Regions from separate parts of the Paenarthrobacter sp. YJN-D genome, predicted to be linked through region 2. Evidence: riboswitches for the same ligand, from Rfam matches in the RefSeq annotation. Region 2 holds a riboswitch; each other region holds the start of a gene.
What was found. Region 2 has a riboswitch for thiamine pyrophosphate ahead of thiC (phosphomethylpyrimidine synthase ThiC). Riboswitches for the same ligand answer to the same signal wherever they lie in the genome.

Region 1: another riboswitch for thiamine pyrophosphate. It lies ahead of HMI60_RS17725 (ECF transporter S component); the one in region 2 lies ahead of thiC (phosphomethylpyrimidine synthase ThiC).
Region 3: another riboswitch for thiamine pyrophosphate. It lies ahead of thiO (glycine oxidase ThiO); the one in region 2 lies ahead of thiC (phosphomethylpyrimidine synthase ThiC).

What each region holds. Positions count from the first base shown of each region.
Region 1 covers NZ_CP053549.1:3,821,814-3,828,032, forward strand. Annotated here, with positions in the region: gene HMI60_RS17715 (energy-coupling factor transporter transmembrane protein EcfT) at 1-437, opposite strand, end outside; gene HMI60_RS17720 (ABC transporter ATP-binding protein) at 434-2,005, opposite strand; gene HMI60_RS17725 (ECF transporter S component) at 2,005-2,625, opposite strand; TPP riboswitch at 2,702-2,838, opposite strand; gene HMI60_RS17730 (NUDIX domain-containing protein) at 3,139-3,816, shown strand; gene HMI60_RS17735 (DUF4235 domain-containing protein) at 3,843-4,103, shown strand; gene mnhG (monovalent cation/H(+) antiporter subunit G) at 4,184-4,573, opposite strand; gene HMI60_RS17745 (monovalent cation/H+ antiporter complex subunit F) at 4,563-4,841, opposite strand; gene HMI60_RS17750 (Na+/H+ antiporter subunit E) at 4,838-5,404, opposite strand; gene HMI60_RS17755 (Na+/H+ antiporter subunit D) at 5,401-6,219, opposite strand, start outside.
Region 2 covers NZ_CP053549.1:993,257-999,475, forward strand. Annotated here, with positions in the region: gene HMI60_RS04670 (RNA-binding protein) at 1-206, opposite strand, end outside; gene rpsP (30S ribosomal protein S16) at 208-630, opposite strand; gene HMI60_RS04680 (hypothetical protein) at 868-1,305, opposite strand; gene HMI60_RS04685 (VOC family protein) at 1,429-2,301, opposite strand; gene HMI60_RS04690 (amidohydrolase family protein) at 2,394-3,476, opposite strand; TPP riboswitch at 3,561-3,668, shown strand; gene thiC (phosphomethylpyrimidine synthase ThiC) at 3,664-5,523, shown strand; gene HMI60_RS04700 (alpha/beta fold hydrolase) at 5,506-6,219, opposite strand, start outside.
Region 3 covers NZ_CP053549.1:2,891,350-2,897,568, forward strand. Annotated here, with positions in the region: gene HMI60_RS13340 (TetR/AcrR family transcriptional regulator) at 1-301, shown strand, start outside; gene HMI60_RS13345 (DUF3107 domain-containing protein) at 352-576, shown strand; gene HMI60_RS13350 (membrane protein) at 613-915, shown strand; gene HMI60_RS13355 (4a-hydroxytetrahydrobiopterin dehydratase) at 965-1,309, opposite strand; gene HMI60_RS13360 (thiazole synthase) at 1,356-2,153, opposite strand; gene thiS (sulfur carrier protein ThiS) at 2,157-2,393, opposite strand; gene thiO (glycine oxidase ThiO) at 2,390-3,625, opposite strand; TPP riboswitch at 3,618-3,737, opposite strand; gene thiE (thiamine phosphate synthase) at 3,765-4,451, shown strand; gene HMI60_RS13380 (CGNR zinc finger domain-containing protein) at 4,569-5,096, opposite strand; gene HMI60_RS13385 (alpha/beta fold hydrolase) at 5,093-5,905, opposite strand; gene HMI60_RS13390 (RNB domain-containing ribonuclease) at 6,128-6,219, shown strand, end outside.

The sequences.
Region 1 (6,219 bases), 1.5 Mb from region 2:
TGCGGCAGCTTTGCCTTCTGCGCAAGTGCGTCCGCCAGGTCCGTCGGGTCGGTGCAGGACATCAGCAGGATCGCGGGGAGGGCGATCGCCAAACCGCGCAGCATGAAGCCGAGCCCCAGCTCAAGGGAACCTTCGCTGATGGACCAGAGTCCGACGTCGAGCAGTACTGCGCCGCTGTCAGCGGCGACAATCGCGGTACTCCAGCCACCGATCGCCGCCGCAATGATCAGCGGCCAGGCGCGCTGCCAGAGAAGGCGGAGGGTGAGGCCGGCCAAGGGGAAGAGCGCCAATTCCGCGAGGAGAGCCGTGGACGCGGAAACCCAGTCGATGGACAGGGCCAGCACCAGGGAGATAAGGAAGACGGCCACGAACTTCGCCAACGGGTTTGCCCGGGTCAAGAGCGCGTGGTTGCCGCGCAGGTTCAGTGCGTCCCTCATGCCGCACCCGCTTCCTGGGGGGCCGTCTCACCTTGGGACACCGGCCCGAGCCGCAGTTCCGTCCCGCCCAGTACGGCACTGAATTCCTGGTCGTGGGTCACGGAAACCACGGCGGTACCGGCGTCCAGCAACTCCGAGAGGAACGAGGCCAGTTCGGCCCAGGTGTTGGCGTCCTGTCCGAAGGTGGGCTCATCGAGGACGAGTACCTTCGGGTGCGCCGCCAACACCGTAGCCACTGAAAGCCTGCGCTTCTCACCGCCGGACAGTGTGTAGGGATTGGCGTCCACCAGATGGGAGAGCCTCAGCCGCTCCACCAATTCGTCCACGCGTTCCCCGCCGTGGCCCAGGTGCCTGGGGCCGAACATGAGCTCATCCAGGACCTTGCCCGTGACGAACTGGTGCTCCGGCTCCTGGAAGACCGTGCCGATCCTGGAGATGAGCTGATCGGCCTTCCATTTGTACGGGTCGATGCCCGCCCCCTCCGAAAGGTCGACGCCGGCGCTCACCATGCCGTCCACCGGCGCCAGAAGGCCGGCCAACGTCAGCGCAAAAGTGGACTTCCCGGCACCATTGGGCCCGGTAATGGTCAACGCCTGGCCAGCACGGACCTGGGCGGTGATGTCCCTCTGCACCGGAACCGGAGGGATGGTTCGGAAGCGCTTCCGCCTGGGCTTTTCCCGGGACACGGCCAGGTCCTGCGCTGCGAGGAGGAGTTCGTTTGTCCCGGACGTCCGGGCACGCGCCCTTGTGGCGGGAACGTAGCCGGGAACCCATACGCCCGCCGCCATCAGCATGGAGCGCGCCTGGGTGAGGACCTGCTCCGGCGGACCATCCAGGAGGACTCCCGGGGTGCCTGATTGCGGGCCTGCGGTACCGGGCTGCAGGACCACTATCCTGTCCACCAGGTCCTTCCACACGGACACCCTGTGCTCCACCACCACCAGCGTGGCGCCGGTCTTGTCCAGGCAGCGGGCCACGGCGTCGCGGACCTCGAGGACCCCTGCAGGATCGAGGTTGGCCGTGGGTTCGTCCAGCAGGATCAAGCCTGGCCGCATCGCCAAAATGCCGGCCAGCGCGAGGCGCTGCTTCTGTCCCCCGGAAAGTGCCGCCGTCGGGTGGTCCAATGCCAAACCGCCGCCTGATGCGGTACGCAAGCCGACGTCGTCGAGCGCTTCATGCACCCGGGACCAGATCTCCTCGCGCGGCACGGCAAGGTTCTCCGCGCCGAAGGCAACGTCGTCGCCCACCCGGGAGAGAACCACCTGCGTTTCGGGATCCTGCTGCATCAGCCCGGCGCGGCCACGCTGCTCGCGGGAAGTGACGCCGTCGATCAGCAGCGAACCGGTCTCATCAGAGTCGTCTTCCTCGTCACCCAGCACCCCGGCGAGGGCGTGCAGGAGCGTGGACTTGCCGGCCCCCGAAGGGCCCAGCAACAGGACGCGTTCCCCCGGTTCAATGCGGAGGTCAAGGCCCTGGATGGCAGGCTGGGCCCGGCCGGCATGCCGCCATCCCCACCCCTCGGCGGAGATGGCGGCAGGCCGGACCGTGCCGCTGTGTGTGGCAGACATCAGTTGAAGACTGGCTCCGAAGCGGCCTTCCGCGACGCGAAGGAACTCAGGACACCCGTCGTGGCCAGACCGCGGGTGGCGATCCAGGACAGGCCGCCGGCGATCACTGCACCTGAGATGGTGGTGAAGGTGATGTACGTCAGTTTGTCGATGGCCTCGTAGGCGATATTCCAGCCCCAGGGCAGGAAGGAGTCGTTCAGACCGCAGAAGAGGCCCGCGCCTGCGCCCGCGAGGAGTGCGGTGGGCAGGTTGAACTTCTTGTAGCGGAACGCGGCGAAGATCAGCTCGGCGCCAAGGCCCTGCAGGACGCCGGAGATGAGCACCGTGGTGCCGTACTGCGAACCCATGATGAGCTCACCCGTGGCTGCGACGGCCTCGCAGAAAAGAGCTGCGCCGGGCTTTCGGATAATGAGCATGCCCAGGACTGCGGGGATCATCCAGCCACCGGCGATCAGGCCGGTAAGGGGCGGGTACGCCGCATTCATGGGGATGGATACCAGTGCCGCGCCCTGGGACCAGGCCCAGAAAATCACGCCGCCGGCGATGGCGATGAGGGCCGCCACCACGATGTCTACAACACGCCAGCTATAACTGGTCTTCTTCACGTTTACCGTGGTCATTTTTCTGCCTCCTGAGGTTACAGGAGGGGAAAGTGCTCCCCGGAATCCGCCTGGCTTGCGCCGTCCGGCTCCGGACACTCTGAGAAGCTCGACTCCCTTGCGCCGGTACTAACCGGATCAGGTTCGAGGGTCTGCGGCTGTCCGCACTCTCAGCGCCCTCGCGTCTCCTGCATCGCTGCAAGGTCCGACGGCGGCGCTCCCCTGTCGTTATCAAATCTGCCCTGATGGGCGGGTTCAGTTTACACCTCCGCGTACGGCCGGCTCTGGGCCGCGGTCACAATCCTGTTGCGAGGCCCGCTCTGCACCCCATCCCCACACCTAAGCACGCACAGCAGGCCCCACAACGCAACGAGGGTGCGTTGCGAGGCCCACTCTGCGCCCCATCCCCGCGCCTAAACACGCACACCAGGCCCCACAACGCAACGAGGGTGCGTTGCGAGGCCCACTCTGCACCCCATCCCCGCGCCTAAACACGCACACCAGGCCCCACAACGCACCTGCAAGAATGGCCTGATGACGGATCTTCCAGGCTCCCACGCACCCGTGGCCGAGCCACGCCTCGCTGCCAGCGTGATTCTGCTCCGCGACGCCCCCTCGGGGCTAGAGGCATTTGTCCAGCACAGAGTCAGCACCATGGACTTCGCGGCAGGAATGGTGGTCTTTCCGGGCGGCCGGGTGGACGCTGTGGATCAGTCCGGCTGGGACTACCCCGGGGAACTGCTGCGCAGCCATGCGTTGTCCTGGGCGCAGAGTTCGATTTCCGCGGACACAGCGTTGGCGGAGAGGAACGCGGGAATGGTGCTCACGGCAGCAATCCGCGAAGTCCAGGAAGAAGCCGGGCTGGGCATCGAGCCCGGAGACCTGCGCCCCTGGGCCAACTGGATCACGCCCATAGACATGCCCAAGCGCTTCGACACCTACTTCTATGTGGCCAAGCCGGCACCGGAAGCGCAGCCCCGGCATCAAACCACGGAGGCTTGGCAGTCGCTGTGGATGCCGGTGTCCGGAATCCTGGAAGCGGAAGCCGCAGGGCAGTTGAAGCTGATGCCACCCACCTACTATCTGCTGAAGGAAATCGCTGTCCTCGATTCCGTAGGGGCAGTGTGGTCCGCCGAGCACCCGGTCGTCCCGGTTCTGGCTCCGGTCGGGTCCTTGGCAGCGTTTCTCAAGGAGCGGGAAAACCGCGGGTAGCCGTGCCGTGCAGCTAGGCTGGTGGCATGAACCTCTTTTTCAAGCTGCTGGGCGCCGGGGTAAGCCTCGGTGCAGGCTTTGTCGGTACCAAACTCGTCAACAAAGGCTGGGAAAAGGCCACGGGCAACAAGCCGCCCACAGGCAACGATGACATGGAGACGAGCCTCCGCTCGGCTCTGACCTTCGCGCTGATTTCCGCTTTCGTGAGCACGCTGATCCAGGTCCTTGCCAGCCGCGGCACCCAGCGGGCGATTGCCCGCTTCGCGAAGTCCCAGGACATCGTCTAAGCATCACCCAACAAGCAACGCGGGGTCACTTATGGCCCATCCCCATGGGGGTAATGGGCCATAAGTGACCCCGCGTTGCTTTAAGGTTCGGAGGGCTCCTGGCCGGCGGCGGCCCTTTGGACCACGGCTTCGAGTTCGTCCTTGGTGAGCTTCTCACGGTGCCCGTGTTTGGTCCGGTACGCGGAGCGCCCCACCATGTGGGCGGACACCGGCGCGGTGAGAAGCTGGAAAATCCACGCCACCAGCAGGACGGGCCACACCCACCAAGTACGCATCTGCAGGCCGATCGCTGCGAGCATCAGGAACAAGCCCAACACCTGCGGCTTGGTGGCTGCGTGCATGCGGCTCATGAGGTCCGGGAACCTCAGCAAGCCGATCGCGGCACCCAAGGACATCAGGGCACCCACTATGAGGAACACCGCGGTCACCATGTCGATGACCAAGTCCACTCCGGTGGCGTCAGGACTCATTGCTTTGCTCCCTTCGCTCGGCCACGAACCGGGCAACCGTCACTGAGCCGATGAAACCGATCACCGCGAGGGCCACCAGCAGCATCAGGTTGTTGAGGTGTTGGTTCACGGCCATGTCGATGGCGAGGGCAGCACCAAGGATGGCCAGCAGGACATCGGAAGCAAGGACGCGGTCAAGCAAAGATGGGCCAATCGCGATGCGCACGATCGCACCTGCAGCGGCGAGGCTGAGGATCACCGCCGTGGCCACCAGAACAAATTCCTTCACAGCGTTGCCCCTTCCATGCCGGGCCGGGCTTCTGCCTTCAGGGCCTCGACTTCTTCCCGCGTTCCCATGATGCGGATCAGCCCTGCCTCAATGTTCTGCGTCTCCCGGCGGATCTTGTCGATGTCCGCTTCTTCGTAGATGTTCAGCGCGTGCAAATAGAGCGTGGAGGTGGAGCGGTCCACCTCCACCACCAGCGAGCCGGGGATCAGCGAGATGACATGCCCTGTAGCCGTCACCATGAGGTCCGAGTGGCTTCGCAACGGAACAGCGACGACGGCGCTGCGCACCTTGGGTCCCTTGACCACCGCCAGGTACAGCACCAGGAAGCTCGCTGCCACCACTTTCGCGACGAACATCAGGGCGAACGGAACAGCACGCAGGACATTGAACCTGCCGCTGAGCTCCACAGGCGGGAGGTAGAAGAACTTGGCCACCAGCACGGCGATCAACGCGCCAAAAAGCAGGTTGCCCGGGCTGAAGTCACGCCACAGCGCACCCCATACGATGACCAGCCAGATGAGCAGCGGCAGTTCCGTGCGGAACGAGATCGGCTTGCGGCTCATTTCGTACCGCCATTCTGCGCCAGCGGGGGCACCTCGACAGAGTCACCCAGTACCGAGTGGATGTAGGCCGAGCGGTCCAGCATGATCTCCGCGGAACCGTCCGCGACCTGGAAGAGCGGACCAGCGAACACCGTCAGCGCCACCCCGAACACCACCAGCGCCGCAGTGGAACCCACCATGGTCCGCGGCAGTACTCCGACGTTGCCGGGGGTCATCAACACGGGATCCGGGTATTCGGCATCCTCGGGTTTGCGCCAGAACGCCCTGTTCCACACACGGGCTATTGCCAGCAACGTCAGCAGGCTGGTGACCACGCCGCCCACTACCAGCACGATCGCCAGTGGGGTTCCGAGCTCCACGCCGGCCTGCAGAAGACCCAGCTTCCCAAGGAAGCCTGAGAACGGAGGAATGCCCGCCAGGTTCATGGCCGGTACGAAGAACAGCAACGCCAGCAACGGCGACAGCTTGGCCAGGCCGCCCAAGCGGTCAATGGAGGAGCTGCCTCCCCGGCGTTCTATGAGTCCGGTGACCAGGAACAAGCTGGTCTGCACGGTGATGTGGTGGGCAACGTAGAACACTGCCGCACCCAGACCCGCTACGGAGCTCATGGCCAGCCCGAACACCATGTACCCGATGTGGCTGACCAACGTGAAGGACAGCAGACGTTTGATGTCGCTCTGGGCAAGGGCACCCAGAATACCGACAACCATGGTCAGTAGCGCCACCACCATCAGGGGAACGTTGAGGGTATCCCCCGGGAACAACAGGGTCTCCGTCCGCACCATGGCGTAGACGCCCACTTTGGTCAGCAACCC
Region 2 (6,219 bases):
ACCTGCTCGCCACCAGCCAAGGCGGCAACCACAGTGCGCAGTGCGCGTGCGGTCCGTCCTTGACGGCCGATCACCCGTCCGAGGTCCTCCTGGTGAACGCGCACCTCAAGGGATTCCCCGCGGCGGTTGTTCTTGGCACTGACCTTGACATCCTCAGGGCTGTCAACGATCCCACGAACCAAGTGCTCGAGCGCTTCTGCCAGCAACTTACTCAGCCTCGGTGGTCTCTGCTTCAGCCTCGGCCGGAGCCTCGGCAGCGTCGTCCTTCTTGGCCTTCTTGGTGATGGCTTCCGGGATGATGACGGAACCCTTCTCCGGTGCTACGAAAGCTTCCTTGGGAGCTTTCGTCTTCAGGGTGCCTTCCTGGCCCGGGAGGCCCTTGAACTTCTGCCAGTCACCGGTGATCTTGAGGATCGCAGCAACCTGCTCAGTCGGCTGGGCGCCAACGGAAAGCCAGTACTGGGCGCGCTCGGAAGCGACCTCGATGTACGACGGCTCTTCGGTGGGGTGGTACTTGCCGATTTCTTCAATGGCACGGCCATCGCGCTTGGCGCGGGCATCCATGACGACAATGCGGTAGTACGGTGCGCGCATCTTACCGAAGCGCTTAAGGCGAATCTTTACGGCCACTTTTGTGGTCACTCCTGTTTCTGAAACGGGGTTGAACCCGACGTTTTGCACCCGTGGGGCGGGCCATACTAGACGGTTCGAAGGACAAGATACGAGCACGGAGAGAGGGGCCGCACCGATCGAGTACCTGTCTATTGTGCCAGATGCCCGGGTAGATTACGACTCAAGCCCTCCGGGTCGGTGAGTTCTTGGTCACACCAAGGCCCGGTCAGTGACAGGACCCAGCCGGAGAGGTGGCTATTCGGACCAGACGTAAAGCCCGGCGCGCTCCGTTTTTTCCGCGTCCGTGGCCAGAGCGGCAAGTTGCTGAACGTACTGCCGGGACTGGGCGGCGTCGAACGGCATGTCTTCTTGTTCCGCCCAGGCGGAAGCAACGTCATCCAGGACATTGGCTTCACCTTCGCTCTCATACGTGAGCAACTCGGCCAAGGCCCTCACCATCGCTTCGGGAACGCCAAGCAGCGCGTCACTGGTGACGTCCACCAGCGCGAGTTCGTAGTCAGCGCCTGCGGCATGGACGGCCTGGCCGGCGAGGTCGCCCAGTTGTTCCACCTCGAAGTCCGTTATGCCGTTGATGCGGACTGCAGGGCCTGCGGCATCGGCACCTTTACCCAGGGCTGCCGCCCGCTTGAGTGCTTCATCGTGGGTGGCTACAAAAATTTCGGCAAAGCCCATGGAAAGTACTCTCAATCCTTCGTGCTGACGGGACGTCCGGCGCAGGCCCCCCAGGGTCCCGAACCGTCACTGCCCAGCCTAGTGCAGCATGGGGCACCGACGGGCACTCCGGCGGGATGCTGCCTAGCGAACAGCCACCCGCAGCTTGTTCCGCCACGGATCTTCGAACTGCAGTTCAGCGCCGGTGTGATGGTTCTGCACCCCGGCAACGCGCAAACGGTCCGCCAAGGCCCCGACATCCTCGCTGGATGGAACCTCGATCAACACTTCCCCCAGCCCAAGAGTGTCCTTGCGGGGGCCGGCACCCCGGCTGTTCCAGACATTCATGGCCATGTGATGGTGATAGCCGCCGGCGGATACGAACAGTGCTTGGCCGTGCCAGCCCGCGGTCCGCTCGAAGCCCAGGGTCCCGACGTAGAAGTCCTGGGCGGTGGCGACGTCACCTACCTGAAGGTGGACGTGCCCGACACCGGCCGCTGCCTGATGCTGGCCAGTGACGGCTTCTTCGCTCAGGTGCTGCTGAAGGAAACGTTGCGGCGGGAGGGCCACGTTGTCCATGACGACGTTCTTGCCGTCCCACTGCCAGGTTTCACGGGGCTTGTCGTAGTAAAGCTCGATGCCGTTGCCTTCCGGGTCGGTGAAGTAGAACGCTTCGCTGACCAGGTGGTCTGCGCTGCCCACGAACGCCCGGGGTTCGTATCCGGCAGCGGTGGCGATGGTGGCCGCCAGTGAGGGCTGATCCTGGAACAGTATGGCGGTGTGGAACAACCCGGCTTCCCCCCGCCCCGGAATCTGGAGCCCCGCAGCCGGCGCCAAGTGAACCACGGGCTTGCCTGCCCGGCCCAGGTAGAGGCCGCCGTCCTGTTCGGCCACGACCACAAGGCCCAAAGCACGCTGGTAGTAGTCACTCATGACTTTCATGTCGCCGACCTTGAGCATGACAGTGCCCATGGCGAGGTCGGCAGGAAGAAGGTCCCGTGCGGATGATGTGGACATGTGAAGCTCCCGGTGTTGAAGTGTCCGCCTTTCGGCAGGTTCTACTTCTCTAAATTACTTGAAGCTTCAATTTATTCCCAACCATTTGACGCTCATCCCATGAGTTCACCGCGAAGGACCACGTGCTTGAGCCCGGATACCGTCCGTAGGTCGTGCCGGGGATCGTCATGGCAGAGAACGACGTCGGCACTGGCGCCTTCGCTGATGGCGTCGGCTCCCAGCCACTTCCGGGCGCCCCACGCAGCGGCATCCAGGACCGCGGCGGGCGGCAGGCCGGCATCGTGCAGTTCATGCATTTCGTCCGCGATGCGGCCGTGCTTGATCACGCTGCCCGCATCCGTTCCCGCGTAGATCGCCACCCCGGCCTCGAAAGCCTCAAGGACCCGCTCACGCCGGCGCTCCCACAACCGCGTCATGTGGTCCGCGTACCCGGGGAACTTTGGCGCCGCCTGGGCGGCGATCTCCGGAAAGGTCGCAATGTTCACCAACGTGGGAACGATCGGCACTGACTGCTCCACCAGCCGTGGGATGTGCCGGGTCAGAAGGCCAGTGGCATGTTCGATGCAGTCGATGTTGGCATCCAGCATGTCGTCGATTGTGTCCTCCGCAAAGCAGTGCGCCGTGACCCTGGCACCTTCCTCGTGGGCGGCAGCTACGGCGTCCTTGACCAGCTTTGCCGGAAAAGAGGGCGCCAGGTCGCCAATGCCCCGGTCGATCCAGTCGCCTACGAGCTTCACCCAACCGTCGCCGTCGCGGGCCTCCTTACGGACGGTCTCCACCAGCTGTTCCGGTTCAATCTCATGGCCCAATCCGCGCAGGTACCGACGGCTTCGGGCGATGTGGCGGCCGGACCTGATAAGGCGGGGCAAGTCCGTCCGCTGCTGCACCCAACGTGTGTCGCTGGGAGATCCGCAGTCGCGGATCAGCAGGGTTCCCGAAGCGAGGTCGGCCTGGGCATGCGCGAGGGTGGTGGCGTCGTCCACGGCCCCACCGGCGCCCAAGCCGATATGGCAGTGGGCATCCACGAAACCCGGCAGGACCCAACCGTCCAGTACCTTGTCTGGAGGGGACGACGGCTTTTCAAACGTCAGCGCTCCCCCAACAGACCACATTCCTTGGCGCACGTCATCTGCTGCCACGAGCACGGGTCCGCTGAATTCAATGATGTTGGCCATGGCAAAAGCCTAATCCGCTGGGGGGCGGCAGGCTTCGGCGGACTGATGTGACTGGGCGCCCCCTGCCAGCTGTGGTAGCTTCGTCTACGACCACACGGGTGCCCTTGCAGGGGCTGAGATCGGGCTGAGGCAGCCTGCGACCGTTGAACCTGTCCGGGTAATGCCGGCGAAGGAAGTGAGTAATCCTTTGAGCACCACCAAAACACAGCACAGCCCTGCCCAAAGCGAGTCCAGCCCTGCCCAAAACGAGCCTGTTACGCAGTCCCTGAGGTCCCATTCGCTGGCATGGCTTGAAGACCATGACGCCGGAATCCGCGTCCCCGTGACGGAAATCGCGCTGGAGCCCTCCCCCAATGGCCAAGCCAACGCACCACTGCAGGTGTACCGGACGGCAGGCCCGGGCAGCGATCCCGTCGTGGGCTTGGAACCGTTCCGGGCCGCATGGATCGAGTCCCGCGGCGACACTGAGGCCTATTCCGGCCGCGAACGGAACCTGCTCGACGACGGCAAGTCGGCTGTTCGCCGCGGGGCCGCCTCAGCCGAGTGGAAGGGCGCGCAACCGGTGCCTCGCCGCGCCGTCGAGGGTAAGACCGTCACCCAGATGCACTACGCACGGCAAGGCCTGGTGACGCCTGAGATGCGCTTCGTGGCGCTGCGCGAGAATTGCGATGTCGAACTGGTCCGCAGCGAAGTCGCCGCCGGCCGCGCGATCATTCCCAACAACATCAACCACCCCGAATCCGAGCCCATGATTATCGGCAAGGCCTTCCTGGTGAAGATCAACGCCAACATCGGCAATTCGGCCGTCACCAGTTCAATTGCCGAAGAAGTGGACAAGCTTCAGTGGGCTACGCAGTGGGGCGCGGACACCGTCATGGACTTGTCAACCGGCGACGACATCCACACCACCCGCGAGTGGCTGATCCGCAACTCCCCTGTTCCGATCGGCACCGTTCCCATCTACCAGGCGCTGGAAAAGGTCAATGGAGAAGCCAACAAGCTCACGTGGGAAATCTTCCGTGACACAGTGATCGAACAGTGCGAGCAAGGCGTGGACTACATGACGATCCATGCCGGTGTACTGCTCAGGTACGTACCGCTGACCGCCAACCGCGTGACAGGCATAGTCTCCCGTGGCGGGTCCATCATGGCGGGGTGGTGCCTGGCCCACCACCAGGAGAACTTCCTGTACACGCACTTCGACGAGTTGTGCGAAATTTTTGCCAAGTACGACGTCGCGTTTTCCCTCGGCGACGGCCTGCGTCCCGGCGCTACCGCTGACGCCAACGACGCCGCACAATTCGCGGAACTGGACACCCTGGCCGAACTCACACAGCGCGCCTGGGAATTCGACGTGCAGGTGATGGTGGAAGGTCCCGGGCATATCCCGTTCCACCTGGTCCGCGAAAATGTGGAACGGCAGCAGGAACTCTGCAAAGGGGCACCGTTCTACACCCTGGGTCCGCTGGTCACCGACGTCGCCCCCGGCTACGACCACATCACCTCAGCCATCGGTGCCACGGAGATCGCCCGCTACGGTACGGCCATGCTCTGCTACGTCACGCCCAAGGAACACTTGGGCCTACCCAACAAAGACGATGTCAAAACAGGGGTGATCACGTATAAGATCGCGGCGCACGCGGCGGACCTTGCCAAGGGGCACCCCGGCGCACACGAGCGCGACGACGCACTTTCCAAGGCGCGCTTCGAGTTCCGGTGGAGGGACCAGTTTGCCCTGTCCCTCGATCCTGTGACGGCCGAGTCGTTCCACGATGAAACGCTGCCGGCCGAACCCGCCAAAACGGCGCACTTCTGCTCAATGTGCGGGCCCAAGTTCTGTTCGATGCGCATCAGCCAGGACATCCGCGACGAATACGGTTCAGCAGAATCCCAAGCGGCGATCGCAGGAATGTACAGCGGGATGCGGGAAAAAAGTGCGGAGTTCCTCGCCTCCGGTGGAAAGGTCTACCTGCCGGAGCTCCAGGTGGCCTCCGCACGGACGCCGGAGCCGATCGATGGGACCACGCAGTCAGGAAGCCTGAACTGACCTGGCCCGTCGCACCTCTGCGACGAACGAACGGATGATGTGATCGCCGTCGGGTGAGTCCTGGGGCCGGTGCCCGCCTGCTGCCACACGGCGGAGGGCACCGGTCTCCTGGAGGTACGCGGCGATTTCCTCGTACAGCGGCTCCCAACCACCAGTAAGAACCAAGGTGGGAACACCAGGAACAATGTGCAGCGGAGCTTCCCACGGCGGAGCTTGGAGCCGGAGCCTGCGGGCAGAACGCCGGGCCTCGGGAGAGTCGAGCCCTCCCGTTTCGGCGGAAAACGCGCGGAGGAAAAACTCACGCTGGTAATCGGCGTCGTTGAGCTGGCCCCGCACCTCAAACAGCGGTTCCATCAGCGCCCGATATGAAGCGGTAGCGGGAAGCTCAGCAGTCAAGGACAAACAGGCGGGCTCCACCAAGGAAAGCGAATGCACAAGATCAGGGCGCTCAACGGCCGCCAACATGGCGGAGATCGCGCCTTGCTCGTGCGCTACGACGTGGCCGCCCCCTGAATCAGCCAAGGCACCAATCACGATGGCGACGTCGGCAGCGACGTTGGATTCCGCCGGTTCCGCGACCGGATCAAAACCGTGCCTCCGGAGAAAAAGTGCATCATAGCCAAGCGCCATGCCGTGCTGCTTCGGCCAGGCCGCAGCACCAAAACTGCCCAGGCCGTGAAGGAAGACTACGCGCTG
Region 3 (6,219 bases), 1.9 Mb from region 2:
GGACGACGACCAGGCGCACCGCCTTGTGTTTGAGTCCGACCTCATCAACGATCCCGATGTCAGCTCCCGTCTGGAGACGTTCAACAAGACGTTCGCCGACGCCGTCGCCCATGTCATTGCCGAGGACACCAAACTCCCGCCCCTCGAAGCCCAGCTCCTGGGTCGCGGCCTGGCAGGAATGGCCCAGGTCAGCGCCCGTTATTGGCTTGAAACGGACGGAAACCTGGACCTCGATGTCGCCAGCGATCTGATCTATCGTTTAGCTTGGCGCGGAATCAGTCGATTCCCCAAAGAGTCCTAGGCTACAAATAGAGGACTGACTTAACACTTGATTGGCTTGGAGGCCTTGCTGTGGAAGTAAAGATCGGCATTCAGAACGTTGGCCGTGAAATTGTGCTCGAATCCGCCCTGGACGCTGACGCCGTAGCCAAGATCGTGGCCGAGGCCGTGTCCAAGGGCTCGGAACTGCGGCTGACCGATGAGAAGGGCCGCCAGGTCATCGTTCCGGGCAACGTACTGGGATACGTGGAAATCGGCGCCGAGGAAGTCCGCCGGGTCGGCTTCGGCGCCCTCTAGCGTTCACCGTCCCGCCTTCGTCCGCTAAGGAGTCTCATGCTTTCACTTGTCATCGTGGTTCTGGCCACCGTTGCTGCCGGTTTCATCGTGTGGGCCACCGATAAGCGGCACAGCAGGTACGGGATTGCATTGCCCGCAGGCATTGCGGCCGCTGTTGGCACCCTGAGCTGGATTGCTTTCATCAGTGCCGGACTGGGCTACCAGCCGGGCGCGACATGGATCCCCTGGGTCCTGCCGATCGTGCTCGGAAGTGCAGCGGCAGCGGGCATTGTGGTCTATCTGGGACGGACCCGCACCAAGCATGATACTGAGGCGCTGACCAAGGCCTTGCGGCTCTAGGCTCGAAAACCGGCAGTGACCATCACCCACGGGTGATGGTCACTGCCGTTTAAAGGCCCTCGGCGCCCGGATAGCGACCCGGCTCAGCGAGGGCACCCGTGGCCGATGCTGCCTCACTTACGGAGGCGGCAGCAGCAAGGTCGCGTTGGGTTACCTGTCCGCCGGCGTCATGGGACACGTAACGCAGGAAGACCCTGTTGTACCGCCAGTCAAGATCCGGATGGTGGTTCTGCTCTTCGGCGATCTGTCCAATGGCCGCGATGAGGGCCAAAGCCTCGGCCGCCGTCGACGTCTTGTAAACGGTTACGAGGCCGTTTTGGAGCTTCCAACCCGGGAGGTCCTTGAGCGCGGCTTCGACCGCTGCCTGGGGCACCGGTTCTTTCCTGTTAACCATGGTTGCTCCTTCGTTGCGGGGAACCCGGCCCGGGAGAAACCCGGCTTTAGAGGAACTCCGCCCGGCCTTCCATGGCCGAGGACGCCAAGGCGTGCTCACGACGCGGAATCCGGCCTGCCTGTTTGGCCAGCCTACCGGCGATGACGGCGTGTTTGAAGGCTTGACCCATCTGCACAGGGTTCTGCGCGCGGGTCACTGCGGTCGCCAGCAGGACCGCGTCACAGCCCAGTTCCATGGCAAGTGCCGCGTCGGAAGCTGTTCCGATCCCGGCGTCCAGCACCACCGGCACGGAGGCCCGGGACACGATGAGTTCTATGTTGTGCGGGTTCAGGATGCCCAGGCCGGTCCCGATGGGCGAGCCCAGCGGCATGACTGCCGTGGCGCCGAGGTTCTCGAGGCGGAGGGCAAGCACGGGATCGTCGTTGGTGTAGGCGAACACTTTGAAGCCGCGGTTCACCAATTGCTCGGTGGCGTCCACCAGTTCAACAGCGTCAGGGAGCAGCGTGTGCTCGTCCGCGATGACTTCCAGCTTGACCCAGTCGGTCTCCAGCGCCTCGCGTGCCAGTTCCGCCGTCATCACGGCGTCCTTCGCCGTGAAACACCCTGCAGTGTTCGGGAGGACCCGGATGTTGTTGTCCACCAGCAGCTGGAACAGCGAACCGGTTTCGGCCGGCGAATAGCGTCGCATAGCCACGGTGGTGAGCTCGGTTCCGGATGCCAGGAGCGCGGCTCCGAGCCCGTCAAGGCTCGGCGCACCTCCCGTTCCCATGATCAGGCGGGACCCGAATTCGACGCCGTCGATCACCAAGGCGTCAGTAAGGATTTCGGTGCTTGCTGTGGTCATGATTCAGCCTCCCTGTACTGCGGTAACGAGTTCGAGTTCATCGCCGTCGGCCAGCGGAGTAGCCGCCCACTGGCTGCGCGGCACCACCTCGGAATTGCGGGCGACGGCGACACCCAGCTTCCCGCCGTCGGCCGCCTGTCCACGGTGGTCGAGTACGCGGCCGGTGACGGCCGTGACGAGCGTGCTGACGGAGGCGTCGGCGGGCACCTGGCGGACGGCGCCGTTGAGCTTGATGTTCATACTGTTTCCTTGCTGTGGAGTTGAGAGCGACGCGCGGTTGCACTGAAACGGTCGGGCCGGAAAAGGGACCATCGGGTCTCGGAGGAACCATTGAGCAGCTCCCCCACGATCATGGCGGCCACGGGGGTCAGGAGGACGCCATGCCGGAAGAACCCGGTGGCCACAATCAGGCCCGCGATGTCCCCGCTTGAACCGGCTACGCGGCCCAGCAACGGAGCGTTATCCGGAGTCCCTGGCCTGGCGCGCGCAGTTGCTTCCAGGAGTTCAAGTTCGGCCACCGCGGGAACCAGTACCTGGGCGTCCCGAAGGAGCTGGTAAACCCCGCCGGCAGAGACTGCGTTGGAGGCCGCCGACAAGCCGTCCTCCCGTTGGGTAGCTCCGATGACTACGGTTCCGTCGTCCCTGGGAACGATGTAAACGGGCACCCCGCGGACCATGCCACGAACAGTGGCAGTGAGCAGCGGTTGGAGGTGCGCGGGGACCCGAAGCCTGAGGATGTCCCCGTAGACCGGCCTGACCGGAAGTTCAAGACCCTCAGGAAGGCCGGCGAGCGCGGGGGCGCCCAGCCCGTTGGCCACCACGGTTTCGCCGGCCATGACGGATTTGCCGGATTCGAGCTCCACTCCGGCTACCTGGTCCCCGTCCCACAACAGGCCGTGCGCGGACTCTGCAACGGCAAATCCTTCCCTGGCGCCGCCTACCCACGTGCCATCGCCGGATGAATGCGCGGCCAGCCCTGCCATGAGGCACTCCGCCAGCTTCCGGGGATCCACCTGGTGATCGGCGGGGATATCAAAGGCACAGGAAATTTGCGGGCTAAGGAGCGGTTCGCGTTCCCTGGCGGTCCGCAACGGCAACGGTTCGACCCCCAGGCCCGCCGCGAGCTGGACGGTGCGAAGGTCCGCGAGCGCGCGGCGGTCGGCGGCATCGGCACCCACGGCGAGGGTCGGCGTCGTGCGGTATCCGGTATCTTCCACAGGCCGGTGAAGGCCGCCGGCAAACGAAGGCCACAACCGGGATGACTCGAGCATGAGCTCCAGGAGGTCTTCTTCCTGGTAGTGCAGCTCGCTCACGGGCGCCAACATTCCGGCAGCAGCAAATGTCGCACCGGTGGCGGGCGCCGGATCGATGAGTGCTACGGAGCGGCCCAGCTTCCGGGCCTGGTGGGCGATGCCCAGTCCGATGACGCCTCCGCCGATAACGGCAACATCCGCGTGAATGGCTTCTGCCATCTGTTTCCTTCCCTACGCCGGTACTAGCCGGATCAGGTCAAGCGGTCGGCTCTGAAGCCCTCTCAGCCGGACGGTCATAAAGACGTAGGTCACGGCTCCCGCAGTACGTGCCCAGTTTAGAGGAACTACTGTGGATTCCATGACCCAGCACTCTGCCCTCGCCAGCGCCCGCCTCTACCTGTGCACTGATGCGCGCAAGCGCCAAGGCGATTTTGAAGACTTTGCCGACGCCGCGTTCCAGGGCGGGGTGGACATCATCCAACTCCGTGACAAGACGATCGAAGCCGCCGAGGAATTGGAATTGCTGGCGATCCTGCGTGGCGTCGCAGAACGGCACGGGCGGCTCTGGGCGGTCAACGACCGGGCCGATATTGCCAGTGTTTCCGGGGCTCCGGTGTTCCATGTGGGCCAGAAGGACCTCCCGCTGGAGATTGCCCGCACGTTCCTTCCCCGCCCCGCTTCGATTGGTCTCTCCACCCATACGCCTGAGCAGGTAAATGCCGCGATCACGGCTTCGCCGGGCGAGCCTGGGCTGGACTATTTCTGCGTTGGTCCCGTCTGGGCGACCCCCACCAAACCCGGCCGCGAAGCGGTGGGAACCGGCCTGGTCACATATGCCGCGGAAGCGATCAGGCGCGCGGAGGAGACCACCGGCGGCGCCGTGCAGGTGCCGTGGTTTGCGATCGGCGGAATCGATCTCGGCAACGTCGAGCAGGTGCTCGCTGCGGGCGCCAGCCGTATCGTCGTCGTTCGCGCCATTACCGAGGCGGAAGATCCGACGGCGGCAGCCAAGTCGCTGCTCGAAGCCCTGGACGCCGCCGCGTAACGGTTCTCCAAACAACAGTCCCAGGCACGCAGACCGTCGGGGTATCGGCAGGTTGTGGCGACAGGGGTGAGTCGGGGCTTGCAGATGCCGCAGCCCACCCACCGGATCGGATCAGATTCAGGTGAGCCGATCGCGGTACTGGCGCATCTTGCTCCGCGCCCCGCACGTGTTCATGTCGCACCAGGTCCGGGTCCTGGACCGTGAACTGTCGTAGAACACCCACCTGCACGCTTCCGACGCGCAGGTCCTGAGCCGCTGCCCCGAGCCGGTCAAGCCGTGGAGCAGGAGCGCCCCGACCGCTGCTCCCGCCGGCGAGACCGGCAGGCCGGCCGACGGGGTCAGCGCGAGCCGCCCGTCGTCGTCGACGTGGGGGCCTGCCCAGTGCTCCTGAGCGAGCTGGTTCAGGGCGGATCGCGCTGCCGTGTCGGTACGGTCGGCCAGGAACGCGCGCATGACCTCGCGGGCGTCGCGCAACGAGATGAGATGCTCGAGCGTGGGCTCCCCGTCCCATCCATACCGGACCAGCCACGCCCGCCCGTCACGGATGGTCGCCAGCGCGTCGGTGCCGTGCAGCAGTGTGGCGCTGTTGCAAAACTCCACGACGACACGCAGCTCCTCGGGCACGGCGGACTGCACGGCGTTCACGCGCTCAGCAGCCTGAGGAGTTCGCCGGGCCGATCCTCCGGCACCATGTGCCCGGCTCCCTCGATGATCGAAAACCGCGCGTGATCCGGAAGTGCAGTGACGAGCCGATGGGCGTAGTCGACACCCAGCCACGCATCTTCCGAGCCCCAGATCACGTGGATCGGGATATCCAACAGCCGGAGTCGATCCTGTAGCTCGTCGGTGTTCTCCTCGCCGCCTTGGGTGTACTGCCGGTAGAACGCCCGCGCCCCTTCCGTACCCGCCCACTGGCCCGTGTACGAAGCCAGGGCGTCTGCACGCAGACCCACGTGACTGCCGGACCGGATCTTGGCGTCGATCAGGGCAGCGCTAGCCCAGTCGGGGAGCGCCTCGAAGGCCTCGGGGTGCTGGTGGACGGTTTGGAAGAACCCGCCGGCGCCCCAACCACTCACCGTCGCGGCATCGATGAGCGTGAGCGACTCGAAGTTCACGTCGTGCAGGAGCGTCGCCCGCAGCGCGACCGCGCCGCCGACGTCGTGCGCCACGACCCGAGGCGCCGAGACCCCCCAGTGCTCGAGGAGTTCGACGAAGATCGTCGCCTGCTGCCGGAGGCTCACATCCGGCGCGGTGCGGGTCGACTGTCCGAATCCGAGCATGTCCCAGAGGTAGACCCGGTGATCACGAGCAAGCACCGGGGCGATGTCTCGCCAGATGTACGACGAGAAGGGTGTGCCGTGCATCAGAACGAGAGCCGGGCCCTCGCCGACCGAGTTCCATCGCACCGTACCGTCGCCGACGTCGAACCGCTCGGGTAGCGACCAATCGCTCATAGCTTGCCCCTTCCTTGTTACCGGCTTTATACCTTAGACGGTAACAGGCCCAAATGGGCTACGGGGGTGTTGATGGCTGCCGTCGACCGCCCCACCGCCTGCCTCCCCGGGCCGCCAAGAAGCTAATGGCCAGCAACAGCTGGCCATCCGCCGCACTGACAGCATCGCTTGGAGCTGGAAGCGTCCAAGACTATCCGCCGGTTTCGGGCTACCCTGATTTTCGTGTCACATCATCGGATAGCGCCCAACGTCGACGACTCATCGGACCAGCTCGCAGCGGCTTTCGCGGCCCTCCGGACGGAGCTGGAGCTGCC